3 regions of the Lactobacillus sp. ESL0228 genome follow, and region 1 is predicted to be linked to each of the others. Evidence: riboswitches for the same ligand, from Rfam matches in the RefSeq annotation. Region 1 holds a riboswitch; each other region holds the start of a gene.
The links. A riboswitch is a leader RNA that binds a small molecule or an ion and turns the genes downstream of it on or off. The one in region 1 is predicted to bind thiamine pyrophosphate.

Region 1 (10,500 bases):
TGTTCTAGAAGCATTAGTATAGTCCGTCACATGAACTGTGCCATCAGTCAACTTCCATAACAACCAGCTATCAATAGTTCCAAACAACAAGTCACCTTGCTCTGCGCGTTTCTGTGCCCCGTCTACATGATCCAAGATCCACCTTATTTTGGTTGCACTAAAATAAGGATCAATGATTAATCCCGTTTTTTTATGAATCATTTGACTATAGCCATTATTTTTTAAATTTTCGGCTAATTCGGTTGTCTGCCGTGATTGCCATACAATTGCATTATAAATAGGTTTACCAGTTTTTTTATCCCAAATAACTGTAGTTTCTCTTTGGTTGGTGATTCCAATACCTTTAATTTGTTCAGGACGAATTCCGGAATTGATAATCGCATTAGCAATTGTCGTTTGTACTGCATGCCAAATCTCTTCAGCCTTGTGCTCAACCCATCCAGGTTGAGGAAAATACTGCGGAAATTCTGTTTGCGAAGAAGCAATCTTATGACCTTGATGGTCTATAATCATCGCCCGTGTCGAAGTAGTACCCTCATCAATTGCCATAATGTAATTTTTTGCCATAAATTGTCCTTTCTTAAGAAAGCGATTTACTATAATTTTACTACCTAAGCCCACTTTTACAAGAAATAATTATAGCATGGGATCTATTTTTTAAGTTATACTGTGAGCATCAAGCTTTGATTAAAAAGAGGATAACAAAATTATGAAAAAAGAAATAATTACCTTAACAATTGCTGGAAACGATAGTGACGGTAGTGCAGGAATGACCGCAGATTTACATTCATTTTATGCTCGCGGAGTTTATGGCATGGGGCTCTTAACTGCCGCTGTTGCTGGAAACACCACGGGAATCTACGCCCAAGAAGTAATGCCCATTTCATTTATTCAAAAGCAATTTGATGTTCTAAATGATGATTTTGCAATTTCAGCTCTTAAAACTGGAATGCTGGCTAATAAAGAAATTATTACTTGCGTTGCAGCTAACTTGCGTAAATATGATATGGGTAAGATTGTCATTGATCCTGTTATTATGACTAAACATGGCAATACCCTGCTTGACGATGACGCTTACCAAGCTTTCTTAGATGAACTACTACCACTTGCTGATATCATTACACCTAATTTTTATGAACAACAAAAATTAACAGGGCTTTCTTTGGATTCAAAAGAAGAAGTGCTGATGGGGGCAAAAATGTTACAAGCAATGGGAGCGAAGAATGTTTTAATGAAGGGGCGCCACGATAGTCCTCACCAAACCCGAGTAACCGATGTACTGCTGGCTGCTGACGGTCAGGTTTATGAATTTACTAAGCCGTTTATTAATACTGAACGAATTAACGGCACAGGCGATACCCTATCAGCAGTTATTGCTGCTGAACTTGCCAAAAAAATGTCAATTATTGACAGTGTTAAAATTGCTAAAGATTTTACTTATGAAGCAATCGCTCATCCAATTGAAGTTGGCTCAAAATATGGTCCAATTAATCATTTCGCTGCCCAAGAAGATATTGAATAATTATCTTTTGCTCACGCTTTACCTTTAGGATATACTTTAACCAAAGAATAGAGGTAGAGATAAAATGGCAGATAAATCAATTAAAATTGCATACTTATACGAAGACCTAATGAATACCTATGGTGATTCTGGTGATGTCAAAATTATTCGCTATTTACTAAAAAAACAAAATTATACAACTCAAATAGATAATATTTCTTTAAACGATAGCTTTGACGCTTTTGACTATGACTTTGTTTTTTTTGGTGGTGGCCAAGATTTTGAACAAACTGTAGTTGCCAAAGACTTACCACGTCATAAAGATACTTTAACCAACTATATCAATAGTGACGGCCCAATGTTAGGTGTTTGTGGGGGCTATCAATTAGTTGGTTCTTATTACAAAACTAATTCTGGCATTACAATTAAAGGACTAGATATCTTACCCTTCCACACCGTTTTTAAGTCAGATAAGCGAATGATTGGTGATACTAGGTATCTGAGCGACTGGGGTGAAGTTAGTGCCTTTGAAAACCATTCAGGACAAACATATTTTGATGATAAAGAAAAACTGCATCCTTTAGGCAAAATGATTGAAGGTTATGGTAATAACCCCCAAGATAAAGTCGAAGGGCTACGTTATCATAACTTTATTGGTACCTATTCTCATGGACCATTATTAAAAAACCTTAATGTCGCCCAAGCAATTGTTGACATGATTTTGGCTCGGCATGAAAAACGACTTGCGGCTCAATAAAAAAACTGAACTACTAGCTAGTTCAGTTTTTTATTACCATCGCTCTTTTGCGTAAGCCATTTGCCAAAACTGTAATTCGTAGTAGCTACTGCGAACAAAAGCTGTTTGCATCATTTGACGATCAGTTACGGTGGCTTGACTAGCCAAAGTATTTATTAATTGCAAAATATGCGTCACATTGACCTCATACCAGTCACTATCATAAGTATCTATCCATGTTTGATAGAGTGTTACGGGTGAGCCAACTTTAGCTAATTTTTGCCCAATTTCTTGATACAACCAATAACAAGGAACAATTGCAGCGATTGCTGGAGCAAAGCCATCACGTTCGAGTGTCAGATACATATGATTGACATAATTATACGCAGTAGGCGCAATCGCTGTTTGTCTAATTTCCATTGGAGTAATTTTTAATTCCGTAAAAAAATCACTGCGGACAGACCATTCGCAAGCTCTAAGATCTGCTTCACTCTGCAATAAAAATTTTTTAATTTGCGGATTACCTGCTTGTTCAGCTAATAGATGATGGAACTTACTAAATTCAACTAAATAATACCGATCCTGCAGTAAATAAAACCGAAATTTTGTTAACGGTAGTTGGCCACTTTGTAATTCTGTAATGAAAGGATGCACCAGACTTTTTTGCCATATATTTTGTGCTGCTTGATGCAATTGCTGCGTGAAACTCATTAATTTGCCTCTTTTCTACTTTATTAATTTTATTCTTATTTTATGCCTATTTTTAATTGTCTTAAACTTAAAAAGTCATTATAATAGAAAGCGATAACACGAGGGGAGCCCCCATCAAGGCTGAGATGGAACTACGTTCTAGACCCTTTGAACCTGTAAGCTAATTCTTGCGTAGGAACGTGTCAATAACCGTTAAGCTTTGACACATGATAGTGTCAAAGTTTTTTATTTACGCAAGTAGGCTAGTGCAATTGTTGGAGGTTGAAATGAAGTTAAATATTCTCAATGAATTACGAGAAAAAAATCCGGTTGTTTTAAATGCTGCTAATTTTGTCACCGTTCAAGATGTTGCTAATAGTTTAAATGCTATTGGTGCTTCACCAATTATGAGTAAGGAAATTGCCGAAGCCGAAGAAATGGTTAAGATGGCTTCAAGCGTCACCCTTAATCTCGGCACTTTAACCCAGTTGCAAATTGCCCAAATGAAAAAAATAGGCGCTTTAGCTACCCAAGATAAAAAGCCTATCGTATTTGACCCTGTCGCTGTAGGAGCGGTTAATTATCGTCTGCAAACAGCGCAGGCCCTCCTCCACAGATTTCCAGTTAGCATAATCCGTGGTAATGCTGGTGAAATTGCAGCTTTAGGGGGTTTTGAATGGAATGCCCGAGGGATTGATGCTGGTTCGGGTTCAGGTAATCTTGACCAAATCACCCAAAAAACGGCTCAAAAATTGGACTGTGTTGTTATTGCTAGTGGTGCAACAGACACAATCAGCAATGGCAAGAAGATTGCACATGTTTACAACGGCACCCCGCTATTTCAAGCCCATGTTGGCTCAGGTGATGTACTATCTAGTATTGTGGCAGCTTTTGCAGCAGTTGGGACTGATCCATTTGAAGCAGCTCAAACTGCCACCTTGGTATTTGCAGCTACTGGCGAATTACTAGCTAAAGGCCAGCCAGAAATTGGCCCTGGCACGTTCGGTATGCATCTGATAGACTACTTGGCTAAAGTTCAAGTTGCCGATATTGAAAAAATAGCAAAATTTGACTAAAGGACGACTTTTTATGACTGAAAAAATTAATTCTTTCCCTCAAGTATTAACAATCGCTGGGACCGATTCTGGTGGTGGTGCTGGTATTATGGCTGATCTTAAGACTTTTCAAATGCAAAAAGTTTTTGGTACAGCAGTGGTGGTAGCAGTTACCGCACAAAATACCCTTGGTGTACAAGACTCTTTTTTAATACCATTAGAACTAATTGATGCACAATTTACCTCACTTGCCGCTGATTTTAAGATTCGCGCCTGCAAAACAGGAATGCTTGGCGATGCAGCTCACGTGCATCAAGTTGCTCTTAACCTAAAAAAGTATGATTTTGGTCCCATTACAATTGATCCTGTAATGGTAGCTAAAGGCGGTGCACCCCTGCTAAGTAAAGATGCTGTTAAAACTGTCAAAGATGAACTTTTACCACTTGCAGATTTAGTAACACCCAACTTGCCCGAAGCTGAAGTACTGACGGGAATTAAGGCAAGCAGCGAAAAACAGTATCCAGCATTAGCTCATGCCTTACAAGAGATGGGTGTGAAAAATGTTCTAATCAAAGGTGGTCATGCTGAAAATGAACTAGTACGCGACTATGCCCTCTTAGCCGATGGTACCGATTTTTGGATTAGCAGTCCACGTACCCACACCAAAAGAACTCACGGCACCGGTGACACTTTAGCTGCAACAATTACAGCTCAGCTCGCTCACGGTCAAACTTTAAGTGCTGCAATTAAACTTGGTAAACAATACGTAGCCAAAGCTATCGCAGAAACCATCCAAGTTGGCCATGGTCACGGACCACTTAATCATTGGGTAAAAATAAACTAGGAGAAATTATGCAAAAATTTGATCCCACACAGTTAACCGCATATTTTGTCTGTGGAACACAAGACCTGCCCGCAAACAAAAGTCTACCAGAATTAGTAGAAGAAGCTCTCAAAGCTGGCATCACTGCTTATCAATTCCGTGACAAGGGTCCTAAATCAACTTTGAAACAAAGTGACCGCTTATCAATGGCCGAAGAACTACACCAACTTTGTCAAAAATATGATGTGCCATTTTTTATCGATGATGATGTTGCTTTAGCCAAAAAAGTTCACGCTGAAGGAATCCATGTTGGTCAAGATGATGAAGATATTGCCCAGGTAATAAATGAAGTAGCCGGCCAGATGATTGTGGGATACTCATGTTCTACTATGACAGAAATTGCCAAAGGCGACTTTATTACTGGCATTGATTATTATGGCAGTGGTCCAATTTTTACCACACAATCAAAAGACGATGCTGATCCAGAAATAGGTCTTACTGGTTTAGCTAAACTAGTCAAGCGCACTAGTAGACCAATCGTTGCAATTGGTGGCATTAAGGTTACAGATTTACCAGCAATTGCCCAAACTAATGTAGCTGGCGCAGCAGTTATTTCAATGATTTCCCAAAGTAAGAACATTCAAAAGACTGTTACAGCAATGCTTACCACCAATTGGCAGCGACAATAATAGCTGTTAGCTTCTTCCTCGTTATTTAAAGCCTTAGTTATCTTCAAAAAAGGCAGTACTACCTTAAGTACTGCCTTTTTTAACTTCTTTAAATATACTTCATAAGAGTAATCTTTACTTTGCTCCAAATTTTTTCGATACTAGGGCATTTTTTAATACAGTTAGGTGCATTGTTACGGCTCTTTTAAACATAATTAATCGAAATTGAGACAAATCTACTTGATCCTTGAAGAATTACCGTTGGACCATCGCCTTTTGCTGTACCGTTGATTTCTACTTCACCCAAAATAGTAGCTAAATTGTCTTTAAGTTTCCATGACAACGGCAAGTAGATTGCGATCTCACTCATTAAAGCATTGACATTAATTACCACCGTATCGCCAGCAGGTTTAGCAGAATCTAGATAGACACTAGTTGTACCCATTGTTGAATTAATAGTGACTGTTTCTAAGTTTTGTGAATGAACGTAGCGCGAAACTTCCGATAGTTTTTGGTTAATCACGATATGACGTTCATCATTTTCATTGTCGTCATCACCAAAATCACTTTTGGTAGAGGTGAATTCGCCATCCGTCCAACCTCTGCTTTGACGCTTATTGAAAAAATAAGATGTGTGATAGTGATGCCAACTTTTTGCAAAAATCAAATGTAATCCCGCATACACTAAGCAAGTTGCTAAAAGTAACGTCCACGGAACAATACTGGTGATGTGTAGTGGCTCAGCATAAACAATTAATAAAAAAGCGACTGAAAATACTGTACCAAATAAATTATGATTAACGAGGCTATTGATTAAGCTTACTGCAAAAATCACTGTCCAAAAAATAGTGGCCAAGCCTAAGTGAAAAGATAAAAGCTGTAATTGATTAAGAATTAAGAAAACGGCTGCTGCCACTAAACCAATGCCCCACAAAATTTCTTTAATCTTTTGTTTTCTCATGATAAGGACCTTCTCTCATTTAATTTATCACTCAAATTATGATAATAACGGCGTGAAACGTAGACAACTTTGTAAGAATCTCGAAAATGTACTTGGCAATTAGAAATTGATCTAGTTAATGCATAAACCTGTTTTAAATTTAAAATAGTTGATTTAGAAACACGCATAAACTGCCAGCTAAGTAATTTCTCTAATTCATATAATTTATAATTAACGCTAAAAGAATTACCTTTTGTATGCGCAACTACTTGGCGACCTTCAGTTTCCAAAAATAGAATATCATCTAAATTTAAATAGTATGTCAGCTCATTTTTGTAACATTCTAATTGATTGGGTCGTTCACTTAGTTCTTGCAGTTGCCGATAGATTTCTTCCACTTCAGCTGTTAATTCTGGTGCCTGAATAGTAACCATTGTTTCAGCAGTATCCGCATTCAAATCAATTTTAACTTTCAAAACTCTCACCTGCCCTTCAATTGGTAATTTTAATTAAACCCTAATTTAAACGTAAAAGCCAGCAACATGGTGCAAGTGGTTCCTTTATCTAAGTAAGCGGTCAATTTTAATAAGTGAATATAATAGTCATAATTTTTTTACAAGTAATTGAAAAGATTCTGCCAAGAAAGATCACCAGCTAATGATTAGCCATTTTGTTTTTTAAAAAATCGTTCTAATTCTTTGCCATACTCAGGCATACCCAATAAAGAAAAATTCTCAATTGCTATTCGACAAATATCTAAATATTTATCTTCTGCTTTGTAATGATACTCAATCATATTTTTGAGTAACAAAATGACATTTTTATAAAAAAACAATTCAGGTTTAGTATCAATTTGATCTGCAGCCATAATTAAAAAGTGTGTTGCATCATATTCATTCTCTTCAATACACTGAATTAATAAATTACCAATAACACTTAAAATTATTGCCAACGTCTTCACATCATTGGATCCTTGGAATTGCTTAATTATCCTTCTAGTAATTAATAAATTGCTTTCAAGATCATAGAACATCATAAAATTGCAATACAGCACTAACTTAGACTTATCAAAATTAGGTCTACTAAAGATTTGATCTTTTAGAGCCTTTTTTTCTATATCATTTAAATCTTCATTATTTACATTAGCAATATAAGCATCAAGATAAAGCAAGTCAGTCTCTTTATTAGGAAGATCACTTTTACTAACAAATTCTTTCAACTTTAACAATTCGTTTTTTGAATTCCGATAATAAGCATCACTTATTACAGTCATTAATTCGCGTTCTTGATTATATTTTGATTGTTTAGAACTATTTAGTTCACCAAAAAAATCAAGTAAAGAGACAGAATTATAATTCAGTAAACTTACTAAATCTTCTGCAGAAATACGATGAATATCTTTTTCTACCTTAGAGTAATAGGAAGGACTTACAATATCCCCAATCCACTCTCGTTGAGTTTTTTCTTTATTCAGTCGAAATTTTCTTAATAAGCTACCAATAGTCATAATTTTCTCCATTCCTGTTACTTGTAATACTATATTTTTAATTTTTATTACGCCTGAATTTATTTTTCCCAATAAGTATTAATATTATATTTGTTCTGATTCACTTGCCTCTTTCTTATTTAACTATAAAATTTCGAATACGACATTTTTATGCTTAAAATTATAGCCCTTTTATAATAAAAATATCATCAAATTAAGAAATGAGAGGCAAATATTATGAACATCTTTTTAAAGAATAAAAACTACAGAAAATTTACTCTTGCCAGCTGGTTATCCAGCGCAGGCAACATCCTTTTCTACCTGGCTCTCATGACTTATGCTAGTAAATTGAAAAATTATTCCTTGGCATTATCTTTAATTGCGATTACCGAGTCACTACCAGACTTAATTCAAAGTCTCAGTGGCTACCTAGCGGACCGGACACACAATAAATACCGCGTAATTGTCTGGCTTGCAGTCATTCGCTTTGCTTTGTACATGCTGGTGGGCCTGCTCTTCGTCACCAATATTGCCGGCTGGAACCTGGTTTTAATGGTTATCGGACTCAACTTTGTATCTGATCTATCCGGCATGTACTCTAGCGGTTTACAAACGCCTCTAATCGTTGGCCTCGTCGGTGAAAATGAAATGGCCGAAGCCCAGGGTTTTACAGGCGGCGTATCACAACTAATTACGCTAGTCGCACAATTTGTCGGTTCCGGGCTCCTGCTCTTCATGTCATATTCAGAACTAGCCATTGTCAATGCTCTAACCTTCTTAGCAGCTGGCTTACTCTACGCCAACATTGGGGCAAATGTTCGCAAGCAGCAGCCTGACCAGAAAGAAGAGGTCAATGACCAAAACTTTTTTGCCACGATTGGTTCATCACTCAAGCAAGTACGGCAAGCCCACGGACTCTTAACAATTGTTTTAGTTGTAGCTATGCTTAATGGTTTGCTCAGCTCTGTTGAGCCATTAATTTCAATCGTTATTGCCGGCAACAAAAGCATGCTTATCGGCAGCTATAGTTTCACCATCGCACTTCTAGGAGCTGCTGCAGCAATCGGCTTAGCTCTTGGCAGTGCAGTCGGCACCAAACTCCTTAAAAACACGTCGCTTTTCCAGCTATCTTTATTATCTACTATCAATAGTGCCATTATGGCCGTTGTCATTTTGAACAAGAGCAGCATACTTTGCCTTATCTTAATGACCACTCTTGGCTTCTTAGCTGGTACGAGCAGCCCTAAGTTAATGCAATGGTTGGTTATCTCCGTAGATCGCAAAATTTTAGCTTCTTCAGCAGGGCTTTTAAACACAATCTTAGCAATTGCTGGTCCATTAATGACAACATTATTTACCACGATTGCTGGTACAATCAATGTTAATTATGCCCTATACGGTGTTTTGGGACTTAGTGCCATAGTTTTCATTGCTACTCTGATCGTAATGATTAAGGTCAATAAATAGCAATTACTTATGAGTATTAAAAAAAGAGTAATTCATTTACTCTTTTTTATTAATTATTTAATATCCAAATCATTTGTGCTATAAATCGTGTGGTTGTACCACTAGATCGAATCCATTAATACCTATATATAGAATATTTAAAATTATTAAATTAGATTTTATTCTAATCCAACCTTTTTAAAAATTTCATCAACATACTTTAAGTGATAATGATAATCAAAGGCATCTGCCACATCCTCTTGGGATAAATAGGTCATTACGTCACTATCTTCAACCAGTTCTCTAAATAAGCGACCTTCATTCCAAGATTTGGTCGTTAATTTTTGCACCATATCATAGGCAGCTTCACGCGATAATCCCGCTTCATCAATCAGCTTTAACAGTAATCTTTGCGAATAAATCAAGCCATATGTTCTATCCATATTCTTACGCATTGTTTCTGGAAAAACATCCAAATTCATCAAGATACGATTAAATCGATCAAGCATATAATCGAGCCCAATAGTAGCGTCTGGTAAAATAATTCGTTCAGCACTTGAATGCGAAATATCCCGTTCATGCCATAAACTAATATTTTCATATGCCGTAATAATTTGCCCACGTAAAACACGAGCCATTCCGCATAAATTTTCTGATCCAATTGGATTACGTTTGTGGGGCATTGCTGAGGATCCTTTTTGACCTGCACGAAAATGCTCTTCAACCTCATGAATTTCTGAACGTTGAAGTCCTCTGATTTCTGTAGCCCAATTTTCGATACTTGTCGCGATTAGTGCCAAGGTTGCAATATACTCAGCATGCAAATCCCGTGGTAATACTTGACTAGTAATTAGCTGCTGTGTTAACCCTAATTGCTTTAAAACACTAGTTTCAATTGCCGGAGGAACATTAGCAAAAGTCCCAACTGCTCCAGAAATCTTACCAGACTCAACGCCTTTAGCCGCATGTTCAAAGCGCTCAAAATCACGATTAATTTCAGCATACCAACGAGCAAGTTTGAGACCAAAAGTAGTCGGCTCAGCTTGAACACCATGAGTACGTCCCATTTCAACAGTATATTTATATTTGCGCGCTTTCTGTGCAATTGTTTCTTTTAAAGTAAGTAGATCTTGACGAATAATTTTATCAGCTTGC
Region 2 (10,500 bases), on a different contig from region 1:
TAATTGCCATTTATATTACTATTTATAATAGTTTGCAAAAATCCAAGGTCTACATCGATGAATCGTGGAGCCAAATTGACGTACAGTTAAAACGACGTAATGACTTAATTCCCAATTTAGTGGAAACAACTAAAGGCTACGCCAAACATGAAAAAGAAACCCTTGAGAACGTCGTTCAACTGCGAAATCAACTAAATAATGTTCCTACTAATGATCATACTCAAACATTAAAAGTTTCTAATCAAATTTCTGATGCTTTAAAGACTATCTTTGCTTTGTCAGAAAATTATCCTGACTTAAAGGCTAACCAGAACTTCCTAAAATTACAGGAGGAATTGACCAATACCGAAAATAAAATTGCTTATTCGCGGCAGCTCTATAATTCATCGGCAGCTCTTTATGATCAAAAAATTCTAACTTTTCCGTCGAATCTAGTTGCTCATATTCATGGCTTTAAGAAAGTTGATTATTTACAAACAAGTGAAGCGGAAAAAGAAGTACCAAAAGTTAAGTTTTAAGCGGCAGGATAATTCTTATGTTATTTCAACAAATTGCCCGCAATAAGCGCAAAACAGTTTGGATAATGACTTTATTTATTATCATTCTTGCATTAGTTGGTGCTGGATTAGGATACATTTTTGGCAACCGACCAATTTTAGGGTTAATTATTGCTTTGTTTTTTAGTGTAATTTACATGTTAATTGTTCTACCTAATCCAGCAAATATGGTGATGAGTCTAAACCATGCTCAAGAAATAAGTGAACAAGATCACCCTGAATTGTGGCATGTTGTTCAAGATATGGCCATGGTCGGTAAAGTCCCAATGCCACGCGTTTTCATTATTAATGATCAAAGCCCAAATGCTTTTGCCACGGGACGTGACCCTAATCATTCTGCTGTTGCAGTAACACAAGGTTTACTTGATTTAATGAACCGTGAAGAACTTGAAGGTGTGCTAGGGCACGAAATTTCACATATCCGTAATTACGATATTATGGTTTCAACAATTGCGGCTGTCTTAGTAGGTGTAATTTCCTTCTTATCAGGAATTGCCAGTCGTTACATCTGGTGGATTGATGACGATGACCGTGATACCAATTCGAGTAATGGGTTAGAGGTAGTTTTTAAAGTTGTTGCAATTCTTTTTGTCCTTATCTTAGGGCCACTTTGTGCCAGTTTGGCACAAATGGCTTTATCACGTAACCGTGAATACTTAGCTGATGCATCTTCAGTTGAGTTAACACGTAACCCCCAAGGCTTAATTTCTGCATTAGAGAAAATTGAAGGTTCTGACCCAATGAAAAAAGCAGATCCTAGTAGTGCTGGAATGTATATCGAAAATCCGTTAAACAAAAAGGGAGTTTCTCATTTATTTGACACACATCCTCCAACAGAAGAACGTATTAAGCGGTTAGAAAAAATGTAATTTTATTAATTAAACAACTAAATGAGGTGTCTTGAGTTATATACTCGAAACACCTCATTTTTAGTTAGTCAGTATATTTAAAATTTCAAAATTGCTAGCAAGTAATTTTCTTGATAGCTTATTAGTTCCCAGTAATCATTTTAAATTAATATTAGCCTGCCGGAACAATTCTGTCCGCATTTGCACTGGAGTTTCATGGTAATACTCATTAAACTTCTTATAAAAAAAGGACTTCCCACTATAACCAACACGGGCAATAATCTCTTTAATCGAAATATCCGGTCGAGCAAGCAAATTACGAGCTTCTTGCATTCTTCTTTCATCAACGTGTTCAACAAAACTTTTACCAGTTTTTTGTTTTACTAAACTAGAAAAATAATTAGTGTTAAAACCGAAATATTGAGCAGCTTGGGCAAGCGTTACCTTTGCATAATTATCATCAATATATTGCTCTAGCGTAGTAGGCGCAAATTCTTGAATAGTATCAGGAATTACTATTAAATCACGGTTTCTAATAGTCGTTATGAAAAGTATGCTTAATTGTGCAATAATCATGCTTTGGGTAAACATATTTTGATTTAGATATTCATCAATAATTTCTTTAAGTAATTGTGCTGGTTTCGAGATTGGTGAACTTTTTATATAAAGTAATTGTCTTGTTTTTAAAGCATCGTGGACATTATTGATTACATTTCGTTCGCTTGGATCAAGTACACCTGCGTTAATCAAAAAGGTTTTAAAATTTAAATTAGAATTAAATTCAAGTTTTAGTAACACATTTCCTTTTAGTTGTGTTTGCACATCGTACTCACACTTACGTCGCAAAATCATGATATTTCCTGGCCCTAACTTTAACTCACGGCCATTATTTCTAATCTTGGTTTTACCAGTAATTTCGTAAAGAATAGTAGTATTGGTAGTCTGATACCTGTGTATACCTGCATTACGGTTTTCAAGATAAGCTGTAAAGATATCAAAACTGCTATTTCCTACCTTTAATTGTACTTCATTTGAATCAACATCCACAGCATCCAGAACACTTGCTAAATATTGTTCTAGTTTAAACGCTACCATAAATTCACCTTCTTTAAATAGTGACTGCTTTATAATTTTATTATATATTAATGAATTTTATCCTACTGGTCAATAACTATCCCATTATAAAAAATTTCTTCTACTAGACAGTAAACCTGCTTTTAGATATAATGAAATCAATTATCGGGGTGCCAAGAGGCTGAGAATATACCCGCTGAACCTGCTATGGTTAATACCAGCGAAGGGAAAATTAATGATTTCATGTCGTCAGACCCTTTTGGTTATGATGGCTTTTTTTATATTGAGGATAAAATTGATTACAAGTAAAAATTTGACTTTTTCATATGATAAACAAAATACTATTTTAGAACAAACTAATTTATCCATCCCAACAGGTGAATTTTCGCTATTAATTGGACCCTCAGGATGTGGCAAATCAACCTTTTTAAAAATACTAGCACAACTCTATCCTAAATATGCCGGTACAATTAGTGGTTCGATTAACTTGGATAACCTTCAAACTGCGATGATGTTTCAAAAAGCTAGTGAACAATTTACAATGGCAACTCCTCGAGAGGAAATTGTTTTTGCTTTAGAAAACTTACAAATTAGTCGTGAGAAATACCCAACAAGATTACAACAAGCTGTCAATTTTGCCGGGATTAGCCATTTACTTGATCAAAAAATTAATACTATGTCAGGAGGCGAACAGCAGCGTGTTGCCCTGGCAGTACTTGTAGCAATGGATGTTGATGTTTTTTTATTGGATGAGCCTTTCGCTAGTTGCGATCCCACCACTCGTAAATTCTTAATTACCAAATTGGCTCATCTGCGTGATTTAGGCAAAACAATCTTTCTTAGCGATCACATTCTTAGTGATTATGTCGGAATTTGCGACAACTTGTTTCAGTTTCGTGATAAAACGATTGTCAAACTAAAAGAAAAAGAAAAAAAGCTGCTACTGCACACTAATGATCAACATCCTACCTATTCTTTCTCCATTCCAGTGCATGAAAGTAGTTGCTTTACTTTCGCCAATACTGAAATCAAACAAAATCGATTATTATTATCCCAACACGAATTACAAATTATTGCTGGCAAAACAACATTAATTACTGGGGCAAACGGCGCAGGAAAAACCTCACTATTTGAAGCATTAACCCAAATGCTACCTTATGAAGGCAACTTAACTTTTAACAAACAAGAAATTTGTCAACTTTCGCCCCGCAAATATTTACGGCAAGTTGGGCAAGTTTTCCAAGAAGCAACCGATCAATTTATTAATGTTACTGTACTAGATGAACTAAATCTGAGCAAGAAGCAACGCTCTGACAATTTTTTCACTGATCAAAAAATTCAGCAAGCTTTAGTAAACTTGAATTTAGATCAACTTCTAGATCAGGTAGTTTATTCTCTTTCGGGTGGACAACAAAAGAAATTACAAATACTACTAATGTTAATCTCTAACCAGAAGGTACTACTCTTAGATGAGCCACTCAGTGGGCTTGATCAAGACTCGGCACTTCAAGTCATGAAATTATTAAGACAAAGTCAAATAGACAGGAAACAAACACTACTTATTATCAGTCATGAATTAACTAACCTTGCTAGTTGGTGTGACTATCATCTTGTTTTAGCTAATCATCAATTAACTTATGTCACTAAATGAGGTATACCATTGAACCCTAGTTTTAAATTTCTCTTAGCATTAATTATTTCTTTAGAAATATCTTTTGAGTCCAGTTTGGCAACCAACTTCCTAATTATCAGCATCAGTATTATTTACTTACTAATTAAGCATGTTAAATTGAAAAACTTACTTATAACGTTGTTTGCCCCACTACTAGCGACAGTTACTATCTTTGCCACCCTATATTGGTTTGCGCCACAACCAAATTTAACCAATGCTCTCAGCTTATCTAGTCGTATTTACGTCTACACTTTAACAATTTATTGCGTAGCAGTTGATACCAGTGCCGAACAAATGGCTCGCTCTTTCGAACAAAATTTTCATTTACCAAGCAAATTCGCTTATGGGGTTTTAGCAGCCCTCAACATTGTGCCACAAATTAAACAAGCAATTAGGCAAATTCGCACGGCTGCAATGATGCGGGGTATTTACCTTGGTTTCTGGTCACCTACTCTATATTTCAAAGCAATTCTTGTAGCCCTAAATTCTGCTGAAAACTTGGCTCAAGGAATGGAGTCTCATGGCTATCATGAGAATGCAACACGTTCAGTAATTATAAAAATACCGATTAAGGTAAGTGATTGGACTATAAGTATTATAATTTTGCTAATAGTTAACTTAAGCCTATTTATATTGCATTAGCTTAATAAAAAATGATCGTTTTGATATGACCCCCAAATTTGTCCTAATTTTGGGGGTCATATCATTTTACTGATCCTTTTTTATTTATGATAAGGACTACCACTAATAATCATGAACGCACGGTAAATTTGTTCAATTAATACCACTCGCATTAATTGATGAGGTAATGTCAATTTACCAAAACTTAGTAATTCATCCCCACGTTCATTTACAGCTTGACTTGTTCCGAGACTTCCTCCAACAACAAAAGTAATATTTGAATGACCATAGATTGCTAAATTGTTAATTTCTTGAGCAAATTCTTCACTAGAACTTTGCTTACCTTTGATTGCCGTAACAAAAACATATTCTTTATCTCTAATTTTTTGTAGAATTCGTTGACCTTCAATTTCTTTAACCTTATCTTGCTCTGCTACACTTAACTTCTCAGGAGCTTGCTCATCAGGAACCTGAATTACTTCAATTTGGGCAAAGCGACTGAGTCGCTTCTGATATTCTGCAATTGCATCCTTAAAATACTTTTCTTTTAGCTTACCAACACAAATAATTTTTATCTTTATCGCCATTTTATCCCTCAATTCCCAATCTTTCCACTATGTTTTTCCACACCTGTGAAAAACACAAATCAACATTTTGTGGTTGTAATATAAAACACTATCTTAACTTGTGGTTCTTGATTTTTTTGATCTTTTACAACTTTTTTTACTCACAAATTTATTGTTGTTATTCAATTTTACAAACTTTAAATCCCTTAAAGCTAATATATAAGCCTTAATAAGTATTTTAACAAATTTTACTGTTTTATTATTTACACACAATCCACAGATTATCCACAGCATTTTTGAGCTTATTTTATCAATTTATGCACAATCCACAAAGTTTTCCACAGTTGTTAACAACTTTGCCTTAAAAGCATTTGCCTTGACAGCTTAAAAAAGCGAACATTATATTGTTTCGCATTTAAATTATTAACAAAAAAGCTATACTTGCATTAAAAACCGCTCAGTATAGCCTATTTTATTATCTAATTACAAAATACTACTCAACTTAATCTGCCTGCAATTTAACATGCAAATTAAGCTCTTTACCATTGCGATTAACGATAACATCAACGTTATCACCGACTTTATGATTATACAAAATACTGTGTAACGATGCTACATCAGAGACAGACTTGTTGTCAACTTTTACAATGACATCACCTGTTTTTAATCCAGCTACCTGAGCCGCACTACGTTTCGTTACTTCAGCAATATAAATGCCCGTCTTCAAATTGGATTTGATATTAAGTTGTTTGCGATAGCTATTTGGGATTCCTTGTAGCGCAATTACCTTAACACCTAATTGTGGTCTAACAATCTTTCCTTTCTTAACCAATTGATTAACAATCGTAACGACCTCGTTAGAAGGAATAGCAAAACCCATTCCTTCCACAGATGTGCCATCACCAGATTGTGCTAGTTTCATTGAACTAATTCCAATTACTTGACCGGCAGAATTAACTAGTGCTCCTCCTGAATTACCTGGATTAATTGCCGCATCAGTTTGAATAACAGTTTGCTGGTTTGCTGAAGAAGTTGTGATGTTACGTACCGGAGCAGAAATTATTCCTTGGGTAACTGTAGAGGCATATTCGCTACCTAGAGGGGATCCGACCGCAATTACAGTTTGACCAGCTTGTAGACTCTTAGAATCACCAAATTCAGCAGTTTGAGTAACATGACTGGCATCAATCGATAAGACTGCTAAATCAGTGGTAGCATCTGTACCTACAATTCGCGCGTTCACAGTTTTACCATTGGATAACATGACCTGGATTCTGTCACTACCAGAAACAACATGATTATTAGTCACAATATAGCCCTTATTGCCACTTTTCATGTAGATTACACCAGAACCCTCACTATAAGTCTGCAACTTACCTTTGTCTTTATTAGGCTCATCATCACCAAAAATATCGAATAAGGAGTTGCTACTGCTACGTTGACGTTTCATATTGATAACCGATACTACCGCACCTCTGACATCATTATAAGCAGGAGTCATTGTCCCACTGGTCTTAGCACTGTTTTTAGAAGTCTTGGCACTGTTAGAGCTAATACTAGTCTGAGCATCATTATTAAAACTTGCGGTATTGATTCGATCTAAGGTAGCGTAGGATACACCACCACCAATAATTCCTGCAACTACGCCAACAATGGCTGTTTTGACAATCCCATTATGTTTTTCCATCATTTAATCTCCTTTAGATAACTTTGATTAATATACCAATAAACCTTAAAAAAGTTGTTAATAAACCTGTTAAATTTGTATTAAGTCTGTTGGCTCCTCTGAATCAGTCATAATAATTTTAACATCACTGGGTAAACAGGCATCCCCATTAACTAAGATTTGCTTAGCAGCTTGATAGGCAAGTTTTGCAGTATTATTATGCTGACTCCGATGAGCCAAAAAAATATGTTCTGTCTTGTTTGATACCACATCAAGCAAGGCTTCTCCAGCTTCCACGTTTGATAAATGACCAACATCAGATAAAATTCGGTGTTTTAATGACCAAGAATATGGTCCGTTGCGTAACATCATATCATCATAGTTAAATTCCATTAAATAGGCATCCGCATCAGTAATAACACTTTTTACTCTTTGAGATACATATCCCGTATCTGTTAAAAAGACCATCCGTTTTCCATCACTAGTAAAAACATAATACTGCGGCTCAGCCGCATCATGACTTGTTGCAAATGCTGTTACATCAAGATCACCAAAAGTTTTTGTTTGCCCCGGCTCAATAATATTAACTTGTTCAACTGGGAGCTTACCAATTTTCTGAGTTTTATTTAAATATTTCCAAGTTCCACTGTTAGTAAAAGCATCCATTTGAGGATAACGTCGTAATAAAACCCCCAAGCCTTTACTATGATCAGAATGGTCATGGCTCAAAAAAATCATATCAATATCATTAATATCAACACCGATTTTGGCTAACAATGACTGAATTTTTTTGCCAGATAATCCAGCATCCATTAAAATCTTATGCTGACTTGTTTCAATTAAACTTGTATTTCCAGTTGAACCACTAGCTAAAATAGAAACCCTCACAACAGCTACCTTCTTTCTAATTTTTTTGGATATTATACGAACTACCTTGCAAGATTTGTGCTGTGAAAGCATTAACTCTTTTAACCGTTATATTTTTAGTTGTTTTATTTTCGACTAAAATTAACCAAGTTGGAAGCAAAATTATATTACCACGAACTTCTGTTAATTTTGAGTAACCAAGACTAACCTTCAAGACACGTGAATTATTGACAATTTCACGATCAGTATACATTGCTTTAACTGCATGCCATGCACTAATGATCAATTGTGGCTCACGAACTGCACTAATTGGACCCATATAAGAAATCGTATAGTTAACAATTTGACCAGCATGTACATTAATAGTTAACTGCGCATCGTTATCATAAATTGGTCCATAATCTGTAGTTTGAACATAGCAATATGTAGTTTCACTTGATAGACTTGGATTATATTTGAACTGTTTACCATAAGGAACATTTCTTGGATCGTTCTTAAAATCCTCTAATTGTTGCAAAGTTTTTTTCTTGTTACCGCTAGATAAAACAAGAGCTTTGGGCGTACCTGTTAATTCATTATCATTTTTTGAATAGTGAATGCTTACGTTTGTTAAACTATCTGCCTTGGGGGAAAGATAGTCATGTTTTCTAGCGGCCAAATAGTAGCCCGACTGCTGTTTATGTGAAATATGTGGCGGAAGATCAATTCCATCTGCTCTCATCTCTGATCGAATGCTGGTAGTCGTTAAGCCAGATGTATTGCCTAAACTAATTGGTGAACGCCAAATCTCAAATCCAAGGTAAAGATCAATTAATAAGAAAATAACAAAGATCAGCCATTCAATTCTTTTTCGATCCATCCTATTTCCCCTCTTCTGATTTTACTGAACTGATTTTGTTTAAATTACTAAAATTCTGCTTTCCCCATTCAGAAACACTTCTCCATTGGTCATAAGCTTTAACATAATATACAGGAATCAAATTAATCAAATTATCATGACTATTATCTTGCTCGACGCGGAAAGCAACGATTACTCGTTGAATTTCCGACTTTTTCATACCAGCAGCAATCAAACTCTGCATTACTTCTGCACTAGGCGGCAATGTACGCGTTTGACCATCAAATGGAATCGGGATCTGTAAATCAATATTATTAAATGCTAATTCAACAGCATCCTGCGTAAAAGTTGTCTTTACTTGCACATTGTGATCATCCATAAAAACCGGAAGCCCTTCGATATAATTAATATAGTCAACTGAACCATCACCAAAATCAAAGTAGCGTAAATCCTGTTCACTCAAACCTATTTTATGAACGTATTCCACACTATCTAAAAGTTGGTCACTCACAGTTTTGGCCTGACTTTTTTCATAACGTGTGTATAAAAAGTTATGACGATTAGTACTATTTTGTGGCACACGTAATTTAGTGTAGTAATTAAGTGAATATGTCGTCCAGCCATTTTTATTTGAGCGAGCCGTCACATGAGCTGTTCCTAAAAGTCGCGATACAAAATATGAATTATTTTGACTATTGGTCAAGTAACTATAAACTCGCCAATGTTGCTGTTGTGTATAAAAAACTTCATAGTTGTCTTTTAAATGGACAAATTTGACAGGTAACTTGCCTTGTGCATTACGCGCAAAGCTACGTAACCGTGAAAAATTAGCATTATACAGATCAATACGATAGATGGTAAACGTTCGATCATTTCCTAAATAAAAATAATGGTTATTATTTGAAATAAATATGCGCCGAAATTTTGGATTAATTTGAGTTAACTTCTTCTTTGTAAGAACATCTGCACTAATTTCATTGGGAAAAGTCAGTTGAATATATTTGGGATTATTAAGAAATTGTTCATAATTTTCTTGGCCAATACTAACTTGCTCAATATTCCGGTATTTGACATCCTTCAATTCATTAACAAATTCCAGTGATAGATTATTTTTCGAATCATATAATCGGTTAAGCTGACCATTTTTAAAACCATATGAACTAGTAGGAATATATAAATTAGAAGCTATCCGATTACGATTATGCTCTTGGTCTGTAACGTTATTAGTTTGATTAATATGACTAAAATATTGATCATTAGTCATAATAAAAATCCACAGGATAATTGATAAAATAAAAACAAATAGTGTTCCTAATAGTAATAAAATATCCCCTAGTTTAAACCTAGACTTCATCCCAATCATCCCCTTCACTCATTGGCTCATAAGGCAAAGAAACGTAAAAAGTCGAGCCTTTCCCTTCTTTGCTTTTAGCCCAAAGTTGACCATGATGTTTATCTACTATCTCTTTGGCGATTGCCAAACCTAAACCTGTGCCACCTTGCGCTCTTGAACGTGCCTTGTCTACACGGTAAAAGCGGTCAAAAATCTTATTTAAATCTTCGTGCGGTATTCCTAACCCTTGATCTGTAATACTTAGAATTATTCTGTCTTGTTTATGGCTCAAATTAACTGTAATTATGCCTCCATTAGGAGAATATTTAATCGCATTGTTCATAATATTGTCGATAACTTGCGCCATTTTATCAGTATCAATTTCAACCCATAGTGCTTGTGTCCCTAATTGCCTGATAATTGTATACTTCTTTTTATCTTCTTTTTCATTTGATTTT
Region 3 (10,500 bases), on a different contig from region 1:
GTCCACGTTTTTGGTGAATATCCTAAAGAAGTTGAAACTTATATTAACAAAAATGGTTATCGGACAGACATTACCGATGAAGATCGAATTGTCTTAAAAGAAGGAACTGTTGACTACGTTGGTTTTAGCTACTACCAAACAACTACTGTTTCCGCGAAAAACGTTGAACCAGATAAATTAAACGATTTATCTAAAGCCATTGCTAAAAATCCAACTTTAGAACGTAGCGATTGGGGTTGGGAAATTGATCCAGAAGGTTTAAGAATTGCCTTAAATCATTTAACAGATCGTTATCATAAGCCATTATTCATCGTTGAAAATGGTCTTGGTGCATACGATAAAGTTGAAGCAGATGGCTCTATTCATGATGATTACCGCGTTGATTATTTGAGAAAACATATTTCTGAAATGGAAAAAGCCGTAGAAATTGATGGGGTTGACTTAATGGGTTATCTTCCTTGGGGACCTATTGATCTTGTTTCTGCAGGTACTGGTCAAATGGATAAACGTTATGGCTTTATCTACGTAGATAAGAATGATGCAGGTGAAGGAGACCTGAGTCGTTCACGTAAAGATTCCTTTGCTTGGTACAAAAAAGTTATTACTACTAATGGCTTAGATTTAGATTAATTACCAGCAATTCAACCAAAGAAGACTCACAATTTTTTGCGAATGCAACAGGAGATAATTTTCTTTATTTGAAAATTATCTCCTGTTTTTTTATTTAATGATGAGTTATTTAAATAATACAGTTAATGGTTTAAAACTACATAAACCTATTAATTTTGGCTCATCCTATTGATAGATATCTTAATCTAGTTTCTATGATTATTCTATATAATAGGTTTCTCTAGGCAAAAAAGAGGTCCTAAGCCCTCAACAATAAAATTCATTGACTCTACTCTTCAAATCTATTTAGGAGTTTGCTTCTATCCTCTCTTTAATTGTATTGAACTTTTGCTCAACATTAAAAACCTTAACCTCGCAGTTACTAATTAGGTTGCCGAAACTGTTAACAGCATTGCAATAAATGTAATCTAATCGCCCATGGTCATTCGACTCACGTTTGGCACAATCACAATGACCAAGTTTTATTGTTTGTATTTGATTTATTGGTCTAATTGTGAAATTAAAACTGAAAATAGGGCGCTTACACCTTTGTATATATTATTTGCCAAAAACCATGTTGCCTGAAGCCCAAATAATATAAAAAAACAAAATAACACAAATAATTAGAGCTAATAACTCACCTAAAAGCATACTTATAATAAAAAGAATATGTTGGCGTTGAAAAAATGTCGTAAATAAGTCCCCTAAAGTTAGCCAATGAAAGCCTAAAACACCAACGCTTAAATCCATAAGCTTGAAAAGCGGTAAGATTAAAACTAGCAAGAGTTCGCATAGTGAAATAATCCGTACAACTTTATAGGCATGATCTGTTAACAGCTGTTCTCTCATTGTAGGCTTGTTTTTTGTCATTATTATTGTTAGCTCCAATCTTTATATTGCCAAGATCTAACCTTAAATATTCCCCAAATATTGTTTTAATTATATTTTTGGCATTTGCATATGTTTTCATGACTTACCTTTCAGTAAAATAAAGTTTATCTACTTTCCAATAGAAGTTATTTTCTTTTTTCATATCAACCCCTATTGCTTTTCCTTTGATTTCTGTACCATACAAATAAATATTTTTATCTCCACCTTGGTAATCAGAAGTATTTTTGCAAGAATCATTTTTATTAAGATGTACTAAAAATAAATATATTTTTTTATTATCTGATACTTTTTTCATTTCTTTAATATCGTGATTTTTAATCATTGCATTAATTTGATAATCTAATTCATAAGAGATATAAGTTTCAGAACAAAAAATATATATTCCTAATAATATAATTATTGTAATCACAATATAAGTTAATTTATGACTATTATTTATCAGGATCACCACCAGTTAGAGCATATCTCTTTTATTTATAATGAAAGCAAGTTTTGGAATTTAGTATATAATAAAAAATCATTTTTTACAATTAGTTTAGTAGGTAGTATGTGAAGCGTTAAAACAGAGTATAATTACATTGATTGCTAAAAAAGCAATGTGTTTTAGTAATTAATAATTCAAAAATACTGAAGTAACCAACTGCCAAGTACAGGAAATTAAAATATTTATAAATATTTACATCATTTGACAAAGAGCTTTAATTTGACACACAAAAAAAACGAAGTCGTAAAAACTTCGCTTTTTAACTTTTATTCAACGTTTTTATTTTAATACATCCGCTTTATACAATTTTTCATATAAGTCGACCATTTCACCAGCCAAGTCTCTAAAAGTAATTGCGTTCATCAAATGATCCTGTGAATGAACAACTAACAAAGTAACCTGCGTATGATTGCCTTGCGCTTCTTGCGTTAACATCGCAGTTTGAGAATTATGAGCTTCAGTTAATGAATCATCTGCTTCCTTTAATTTAGCACGTGCGCCATCAATGTCGCCCTTTTTGGCTAATCTAATAGCTTCAAAAGCCAGACTCTTCGCATTGCCACCATTTGCAATCAGCCCCATAGCTGCTTGCAAAGTTTCCTGTTCTTTTTGTTCAGCTGTCTTTTGTTCTGCCATCATAATCCCCCAATTAGCCGTTAATTAAATCTTGAGCTTGTTGCAAAACCTTCTTGCCATCCATCATGCCATAGGCTTGCATATTGATAACACCAAGAGGAATATCTTTTCCGTCCTTACCTTTGCCCTTAACTTTATTAGCAAAATCATCTTTCATATAACTGACTTGCGGTCCCAGCAAGACACAATCAATTTCTTCTTGATCAAGATGCTGTGAAGCTTCTGAAGCTGGACAAGCAAAAATTTTAACATCAAGTCCTTGCTCCTCAGCAGCTTGTTGCATCTTAGTTACCAATAAAGACGTACTCATACCAGCACTGCAATTTAGCATAATTGTTTGTTCTGCCATAATAATATTTCCTCCTAAATGTATCATAAGTTTATTCTATTATATCACTTATATCACTTTTTTGGATAGCGCTTTCCATTTTTTTGATGATTAGTGCAATTATTTCTCAGCTCCGAATTACGCCCAGCTAGATATAAAAATTTAAAATGGATGAACGAGACCTGTAATTCCTATCCCTAATAAAATAATACCGAAAAAGAAAGAATAACCTATTGCTGCTAAAGAGAATCCATTGTCCGTCCCCTTGTGTAAAATACCATTCGTGTACCGTACAGCATTAACAAGCTCATATACTGATAAACAAATAAATATAATTCCTACCATTCTACTAAAAATAAGACTATTAAAAAAGTTATTCATAAATATTACCTTCTCTCAATATTAAAAATCAGACGTAATCTTAAATGCGTCTTTTCATTTATTATTGTATATAATACCACATTTTTTAAATTATAGAACTTACCACAGTTTCAGAAACATAATTTCTTTTAGAAGCTGTAATAAAACAATGTGTTCATACCACATCAATAAAATATTTAACTGGCATTAAATTATAGTTAGTAACTATTCCTCTTTGTTTTTAAAATTATCTATTTCCCATATTATGATATATAAATCGATTTCAAACAAAAAATTTGTATTAACGTACTTATTGGCAATTCTTGATAAAGTAAAGTAAAATGTTATTTGATAAAAAGGAGTGTCTCAATGTCTCAACTTAAAAAACCTGTCGTAATCGGTATTACCGGCGGTTCAGGTAGTGGAAAAACTACCATTGCTCATAAAATTGTCGAACAGATGCAAGAAAATGAACATGTTTTAATTATGACACAAGATTCATATTATAAAGATAATACAGGGATTCCAATGAGTGCTAGACTCAATATTAATTATGATCATCCTAATGCTTTTGATATCCCGCTATTATCGAAACAATTACGCAGCTTACTTAATTATGAAGCTATTGAAATGCCTGTATATGATTTTAAAGAACATACCAGAAGCAAGGAAACCATTCATACTGATCCGGTTGATATTATTATTTTGGAAGGGATTTTGGTTCTATCTAACGAAGAAATACGTAATTTAATGGATATTAAAGTTTACGTTGACACTGATGATGATATTCGTTTCATCCGCCGATTGCAACGTGATCTTCAAGAACGTGGTAGATCAATTGAATCTGTTATTGAGCAGTATTTAGGAACAGTTAAGCCGATGTATCATCAGTTCATTGAGCCTACAAAGCGTTATGCGGATATCATTATTCCAGAAGGCGGAGACAATGATGTAGCCATTGACATGTTAACAACTAAAGTTCATTCAATTTTAAGTAAGGATATCAAATAAAAAACGAGAGCAAATTTTCTCTCGTTTTTATTTGTAATTAAACATTTAATCGACTTTTGGCTTTAACGCACGGTCAAACAAATTGGTAATTAGCTTAACTAAAACACCATCAAAAACAATTGATGAAATTAAATTGGTAATAAACATAACCAGTTGAAGCTGAAAACTGAACTTATTCCAGCCATATATTATATAAGAAGATATAAAGCAAGCCAAACCCGCAAACACTGCCCCTGTCAGTACACTTGTCCATGAGAATCTTTGATAACGACTTTTTTTAGGGAAAAAGCCTATTTCATTCGTTGCACCTTGCAGTATTCCGGAAATTAGTGTCATTGCACCCCATTGTCCGCCAATAGCCATTTCTACAATTGCAGACAATAATTCACCAATTGTTCCTGAACCAGGTGCTGGAACAAAATAAATTGCTAACGGTGCAGCTATTAACCATAATCCAGTAAAAACAGTATCCGTCACAGGCGCAAAGCCAGTTGGAATTAATATTAACTTAATTAAATTGTATGCCCAGTTAAAACCATAAGTATAAACCACACCCATAATTATTCCAATGAGTGCGATTAAAATGATTGACTTAACATTCCATTTCGATGATCTTGTAAACATAAAAAATACTCCTATAACTTGAGTCAATAGGAGTACACGTTAAATTTTTTCTTTAACACTTCCCTAGCGCAGGTATTATCCCGTTCAGGTTCAGAGGGTATTTCTCAGCTATGTGGCACCCCTAGTGACTTACTATAATTTATTAAAGTATAACATAAAGAATATTATTTCACCAAATTAATTCTAGAATTTAGTAAAACTATTCAGTTTTTCTTTAGTCATATCGCGAATAATTGCAACAGCTAAATCTACTGAAGCTTTAAAATCATGATATGAACTAAAACAATATGGTGAATGCTCATATCGAACTGGAATTCCAATAACAATTGTAGGCGCACCATTTTCATAGTAAATGGCTGCACCATCTTGTCCCCCACCAGTCCGAACAGAACGTGTATATGGTAAGTGATTCTTATCAGCTAAATCACAAGCATACTGTTGGAATTTAGGATTCGGTAAAAATGTAGTATCCATATCCCTTAACATCGGTCCACGATTAAGACCGGTTTGTGACAACCATTCAGGGGTAAAAGTATCATCGGCTGGGCAAGATTCAAGCACAATTGCTAAATCAGGTTTGACTGCTCGCGCAGTCACATAAGCACCACGAAGTCCAACTTCTTCTTGACTAGAAAGAGCTGCGACTACATTAAAGTTAGTTTCTTCTTCTTTTAAAATTTCAAGAACATCTGCCATTGCTGCTGCACCAAAACGATCATCAAAATCTTTACCAAAGAATAATCCCGTTTTTTCGTTATACTCACATTTTACATCAACAAAAATTGGACAACCCGTATCAATTTTAAAATCATTGATGGTCTCTTCACGCGAACATGAACCAACATCAATTGACATATCAGCAACATCTGGAACATTATTCCTTTCTGCTTCAGTCATAAAATGTGGTGGCTTTGTTGCAACAACGCCGGGAATATATTCGCCATCTTTATTTCTAATTTTTACTCGCAATGCTGGTATATTATATTTTACCCATCCACCTAGGGGAACAAATTTAATCATTCCATTTGGTCTGACTGCCTGAGTAATGAAACCAACAGCATCCGAATGAGCATCTAACTGAATTACTGGCCGTCCAGCTTGATTTTCTTTCTTAGCAGCGTATACATTAAGCATACCATCAACTTTGATATCAGCAAAATCTTTGACAGTTTGCGTGAACAATTTAACAAATTCTTCTTCAAAGCCTGACGTCGCATTTGCATCCGCAAAGGCTTTAAGCATTTTTATTTCTTTTTCTTTTTTCATTTAAATGCCTTCTCTTTAATTTAATATCTTTCTTCATTGTAACAAAAACTTTAGGAATAACTCTATAAATTTGAGTTAATATCCAGTTAATCCTACTATTTTTATTTAATATAATAATTTTGTCCGTAATTTAGACAACTATTGACAAAAAAAGTTTAAAACAGTCTGCTTTTTTAACCATAAAATGATATAATCGATACTATTAGTAATTCAAAAATTTTAAGGTAAAGGGTAAATCAATGCCGAAAAACGACAATATTAACAGTATTATTGACCATCAGTTGTTTACCGAAAACGACATTCATAAAATGTGCGTTAAACTAGGCAAACAGCTAACTGAAGATTATGCGGGAAAAAATCCTCTTATTGTAGGTGCACTTAAAGGCGCAATATTCTTTTTAACCGACCTGGTACGAGAAATGGATGTTAAAGAAGAAATTGACTTTCTTGATGTTTCCAGTTATGGCAATGGGTTTGAATCTTCTGGAAAAGTTAAGTTGATTTCAGATCTTACGACTGATGTCAATGGTCGCGATGTACTTATCGTCGAAGATATTGTTGATACTGGTCTTACTTTAAAGTATATGAAGAATTTGCTCAAAGAACGAGGCGCCAAAAGTGTCAAATGCTGCGTACTACTTAATAAAGAAACTAACAGACGAACCGATGTTGATATTGAATATTATGGTTCAAAAGTAGGCAATGAATTTGTTGTTGGTTATGGACTAGATTTTATGAATGCCTACCGCAATCTTCGCTACATTGGTGTACTTAAGCCTGAAATCATTGGACGCGTTACCAATAAATAAAATAATCAAATAAAAAGAAGACTGTTAAGTTAACCCTCTAGATGGATTTTGGTCCAATCTAGAGGGTTAATTTTATTTTGGCTAGTTATGGTAGATTCTTTCGTAAAACTATAATTGTCAGCCGCATTTAAAGCGGAGGCTTGATATTTAGAAGGGAAGTCTTGTTTTGCAAGATTTCTTTTTCTTTACAGCTATATTGTGTCATGAATAGCATATTAGTTTAAGGTCCAAGTCCTTGATTTCTAAGTTATTTTTATTGTTTAATTAAAGATTTAAACTTATCAAAATTTTTCTTTTTGCTCAATACTATATTCGGTAGTATTGAACAAATTCTTCAAGAGACAATACTACAACAAAGTATTACAATGGAATCTAATAGGGCAACAATAATTTCAGTCAGTAATGCACTTGATGCGGGTGTTTCTGTAATTGTTTTGTCAATTAATGGTTATATATCAGATAATTTTGGAATTGGTAGTGCTTAAATTTTTTTAGCAACTTTAGGGATAGTTTTATTTGGAATAAGCTATTTGTTAAATAGAAAGGCAGTAAGAGTTAATGGAGCATAACATTACATTAGATAAGTACGTGGATTCTAGAGGTAGAGTGAAAATTTGGCCGGGAAAAGAAAAAAATCGATTACTTGTCTTATCTTATTTAGCGACTAAATTTGAGCCTGAAAAGAAATACTCTGAACAGGATGTAAATCTCATTTTAATGGGACTTATAGATAATTATGTTACAAGAAGACGTGATTTAATAGAATATAACTTTTTGAATAGAACGGATGACGGTAGATTATATTGGAGAAGTAAATAAATTATTTGAAAAGTAGTACTTTTGAAATGAACACCAAAAGCCTGCTTTTTCTATCGCCTTGTGATAATAGAAAGATTAATAAACGATTTCAATTTTTTTCTATATCGTATGAAGGTTGCGCGATTGATACCAGTTAATTTTGCTACCCTGGTGTCGGTCATATCACTCTTATAAAGTCTAAAAACGTGTTGCAATTGTGGACTATCTTTAGAATATTTAGGCTTACGCTCATGATAGCGACCTTCTGCTTTAGCTATCTATTTCGATACCTTGACGTTGGCGCTCCTTAATTCGTTCATGATCACTTTCTGCCTGATATTTATATACTCAAGAATAAGATTATTTATTAGTTGCCGCAAATTAGGATCTTCAGTACCACACAAAGAGGAGAAATTTAAAATATTAAGTGTTGCACCCTCGTCTTTATTTTTGTACAAAAAAGCTAGAAACCACTCTCATTCGCAGTGATTTTTAGCTTTCAAGTTTAAGTCATCATAGTCACAGATAAAATTAACAACCTCACGTAGCCTATAGGCGACAAGTTTGTTAATATTTACAATATAAATTGTTGATAACAAGAGTACTTAACATAATCATGTGATTTATTAAAAAGCACTTATTGTACCCCTTTTATCTTTCCACCAAATAATTATTAACCACGGAATTAGTGTGACAACAAATGTTAAACATAGCAAGGCTAAATCCTTAACAAAGGATTGTCTAGTTAACAAATCATTGACTGCACAAAAGATATAGTGAAAGGGAAACATTTTTTGCAAGTTAGTAAGCCATTTAGTGAAAGTATCTTGTTTAAATAATTCAAAAGGACTAATCACCATCATCATAATTAGCATTAAGAAAAAAGTTAACTCATCAAGCGTGTCTTCTTGCAAGAGCATTCCTAATGTAAAGCCGATCACACTACTATAAATACCAGCGCTACTTAATAGCAGCATACAAATAATCAATTTATCATCAAATTTTATCTTAGAGCAGCCAACACCGATAATAATATTCGCCATAATGATAATTAGATTCAGAATTAATTGCAGCAATACCTGATCAAACAAATAATGTCCCAGGGAATAAAATGATGTTTTATCTTTTAATGCATAATACTGCTTGCCCGTATTGATTCTTTTGCCAAAAGTTACAACTGAGTTGCCGACAATCCCCCACAAACAGGCAATTAAGAAAATTGCATAATTGATACCAGTGTAAGAAGGAATTGCATTCAGCATCAATATATACCAGCAAATCGGAATAATAATTGTAAACACTATGAAGCGAGGATTGTGCAAAATGTTTTTTAATTGTAGCCATTTAATCATTATTAGTCTCCTTGCCATCGTTAAAATGCCGGTACCACTGTTCAATTGTCTGATGATGCTGGTGAATTTCATCAACATTGACATTCTGAGCAATTTGCCCATCTTTGAGCAACACAACTCGAGAAAAATACTTATCAATCTGGTTAAAATCATGAGTTGTCGTTAAAACCGTGCTGTTAATATGATCCAGCTGCTGCCAAAAAAAATCGATTGTTTTTAAATCCATTCCAGCTGTCGGCTCATCGAATATAAAAAACTTACTCGGCTTAATCAAAGTTAACAAAAGAAGTAATCTGCGTTTTTGACCACCAGATAGCTTTTTAATAGCAAGTTTAGCCTGCTGCTTAAGATTAAATTTTTCGAGTAGTGCATCAATTTTCCACTCATCATAAACCTGATCGATTGCGGCTTCTAATTGCAGCTGTTCGGATACCCTTAGCGTGTCAATCAAAACATTTTTCTGAGGCATAATGCTTAAATCGGTCTTGGGATCATAAAACAATTCAACCTTACCACTATCTGGCTGCAACAATTGAGTAATTATTTTAATTAAGGTTGATTTGCCCGCACCATTACTGCCCAACAATGCAATACGGTCTCTCGTTGCAATCGTTAAGTTAACCTTCCTTAATACCGGATAGGCAAATGACTTATGCAAATCAGTAACTTTCAACAAAAGATCCCGTTTAGTTGATACACCTGCCAATAAATAATCCAGTGATACACCAAATATCTCGGCTAAGTTAATCAGCTTAGTAATATCCGGTTCAGTTTCTCCTAACTCCCACTTAGAAACGGATTGCCGCGAAACGTACAATTTTTGCGCCAAATCATTTTGGGATAATCTTTGTTTGCGTCTCAATTTATTTAATTGCTCAACAAAAATATTTTCCATCACAATCATCCTTTCAAATTTGTTAGCCTAATTATCTCCTAACCCTCCTTTTTGCCAAGCAAATTTGTGATGCGTAACTGACAACCTACAGTTGCCAAAGCTGCTACAAGTCTCGAAAAAATCCATTACACAAAAAAACGCTCAGATTAATATCCAGCGTTCTTTCAATCTTCAGAATATATTTTAAAAATTTGCCCAAATCAAATATCTATTAAATAAGATTCAAGTTCATTCAACACCTTGATAATTTTTTATAACCTGTATTAAACCATGGGCTAAAATATTTATTTTTGAATACACTTAATTGCATCGGCTAATTACCTTCAATTAACGAACCGACCGATACCTTCAACATCTTGTACTGACTGATTCAATCATTTAGTTGCAGGAAAAGATAAAATACCAAATTAAGCAAGTTTATATTTTGGCTTTTAATT

Region 2: linked by a shared signal. The riboswitch ahead of F5ESL0228_RS00425 (ATP-binding cassette domain-containing protein) and the one ahead of thiM (hydroxyethylthiazole kinase) in region 1 are both predicted to bind thiamine pyrophosphate.
Region 3: linked by a shared signal. The riboswitch ahead of F5ESL0228_RS01940 (ECF transporter S component) and the one ahead of thiM (hydroxyethylthiazole kinase) in region 1 are both predicted to bind thiamine pyrophosphate.

Annotation. Positions count from the first base shown of each region.
Region 1 covers NZ_REHJ01000011.1:129,320-139,819, forward strand. The annotation lists gene glpK (glycerol kinase GlpK) at 1-567, opposite strand, end outside; gene thiD (bifunctional hydroxymethylpyrimidine kinase/phosphomethylpyrimidine kinase) at 710-1,522, shown strand; gene F5ESL0228_RS07680 (type 1 glutamine amidotransferase) at 1,587-2,258, shown strand; gene tenA (thiaminase II) at 2,292-2,948, opposite strand; TPP riboswitch at 3,040-3,143, shown strand; gene thiM (hydroxyethylthiazole kinase) at 3,215-4,003, shown strand; gene thiD (bifunctional hydroxymethylpyrimidine kinase/phosphomethylpyrimidine kinase) at 4,017-4,826, shown strand; gene thiE (thiamine phosphate synthase) at 4,832-5,494, shown strand; gene F5ESL0228_RS07705 (hypothetical protein) at 5,679-6,434, opposite strand; gene F5ESL0228_RS07710 (LytTR family DNA-binding domain-containing protein) at 6,431-6,889, opposite strand; gene F5ESL0228_RS07715 (helix-turn-helix domain-containing protein) at 7,075-7,932, opposite strand; gene F5ESL0228_RS07720 (MFS transporter) at 8,452-9,366, shown strand; gene purB (adenylosuccinate lyase) at 9,525-10,500, opposite strand, start outside.
Region 2 covers NZ_REHJ01000002.1:21,780-32,279, reverse strand. The annotation lists gene F5ESL0228_RS00440 (LemA family protein) at 1-518, shown strand, start outside; gene htpX (zinc metalloprotease HtpX) at 536-1,426, shown strand; gene F5ESL0228_RS00430 (helix-turn-helix transcriptional regulator) at 1,562-2,500, opposite strand; TPP riboswitch at 2,636-2,725, shown strand; gene F5ESL0228_RS00425 (ATP-binding cassette domain-containing protein) at 2,748-4,130, shown strand; gene F5ESL0228_RS00420 (energy-coupling factor transporter transmembrane protein EcfT) at 4,140-4,793, shown strand; gene rlmH (23S rRNA (pseudouridine(1915)-N(3))-methyltransferase RlmH) at 4,874-5,353, opposite strand; gene F5ESL0228_RS00410 (S1C family serine protease) at 5,841-7,025, opposite strand; gene F5ESL0228_RS00405 (MBL fold metallo-hydrolase) at 7,095-7,892, opposite strand; gene F5ESL0228_RS00400 (two-component system regulatory protein YycI) at 7,909-8,730, opposite strand; gene F5ESL0228_RS00395 (hypothetical protein) at 8,732-10,063, opposite strand; gene walK (cell wall metabolism sensor histidine kinase WalK) at 10,053-10,500, opposite strand, start outside.
Region 3 covers NZ_REHJ01000007.1:14,449-24,948, reverse strand. The annotation lists gene F5ESL0228_RS01975 (6-phospho-beta-glucosidase) at 1-630, shown strand, start outside; gene F5ESL0228_RS01970 (hypothetical protein) at 1,168-1,479, opposite strand; gene F5ESL0228_RS08395 (hypothetical protein) at 1,583-1,795, opposite strand; gene F5ESL0228_RS01960 (PTS lactose/cellobiose transporter subunit IIA) at 2,264-2,623, opposite strand; gene F5ESL0228_RS01955 (PTS sugar transporter subunit IIB) at 2,634-2,969, opposite strand; gene udk (uridine kinase) at 3,678-4,319, shown strand; gene F5ESL0228_RS01940 (ECF transporter S component) at 4,365-4,943, opposite strand; TPP riboswitch at 4,987-5,076, opposite strand; gene F5ESL0228_RS01935 (M42 family metallopeptidase) at 5,127-6,209, opposite strand; gene hpt (hypoxanthine phosphoribosyltransferase) at 6,449-7,018, shown strand; gene F5ESL0228_RS08230 (hypothetical protein) at 7,315-7,503, shown strand; gene F5ESL0228_RS01925 (DUF2087 domain-containing protein) at 7,625-7,837, shown strand; gene F5ESL0228_RS08580 (helix-turn-helix domain-containing protein) at 7,888-8,094, opposite strand; gene F5ESL0228_RS01915 (hypothetical protein) at 8,443-9,168, opposite strand; gene F5ESL0228_RS01910 (XRE family transcriptional regulator) at 9,161-10,063, opposite strand.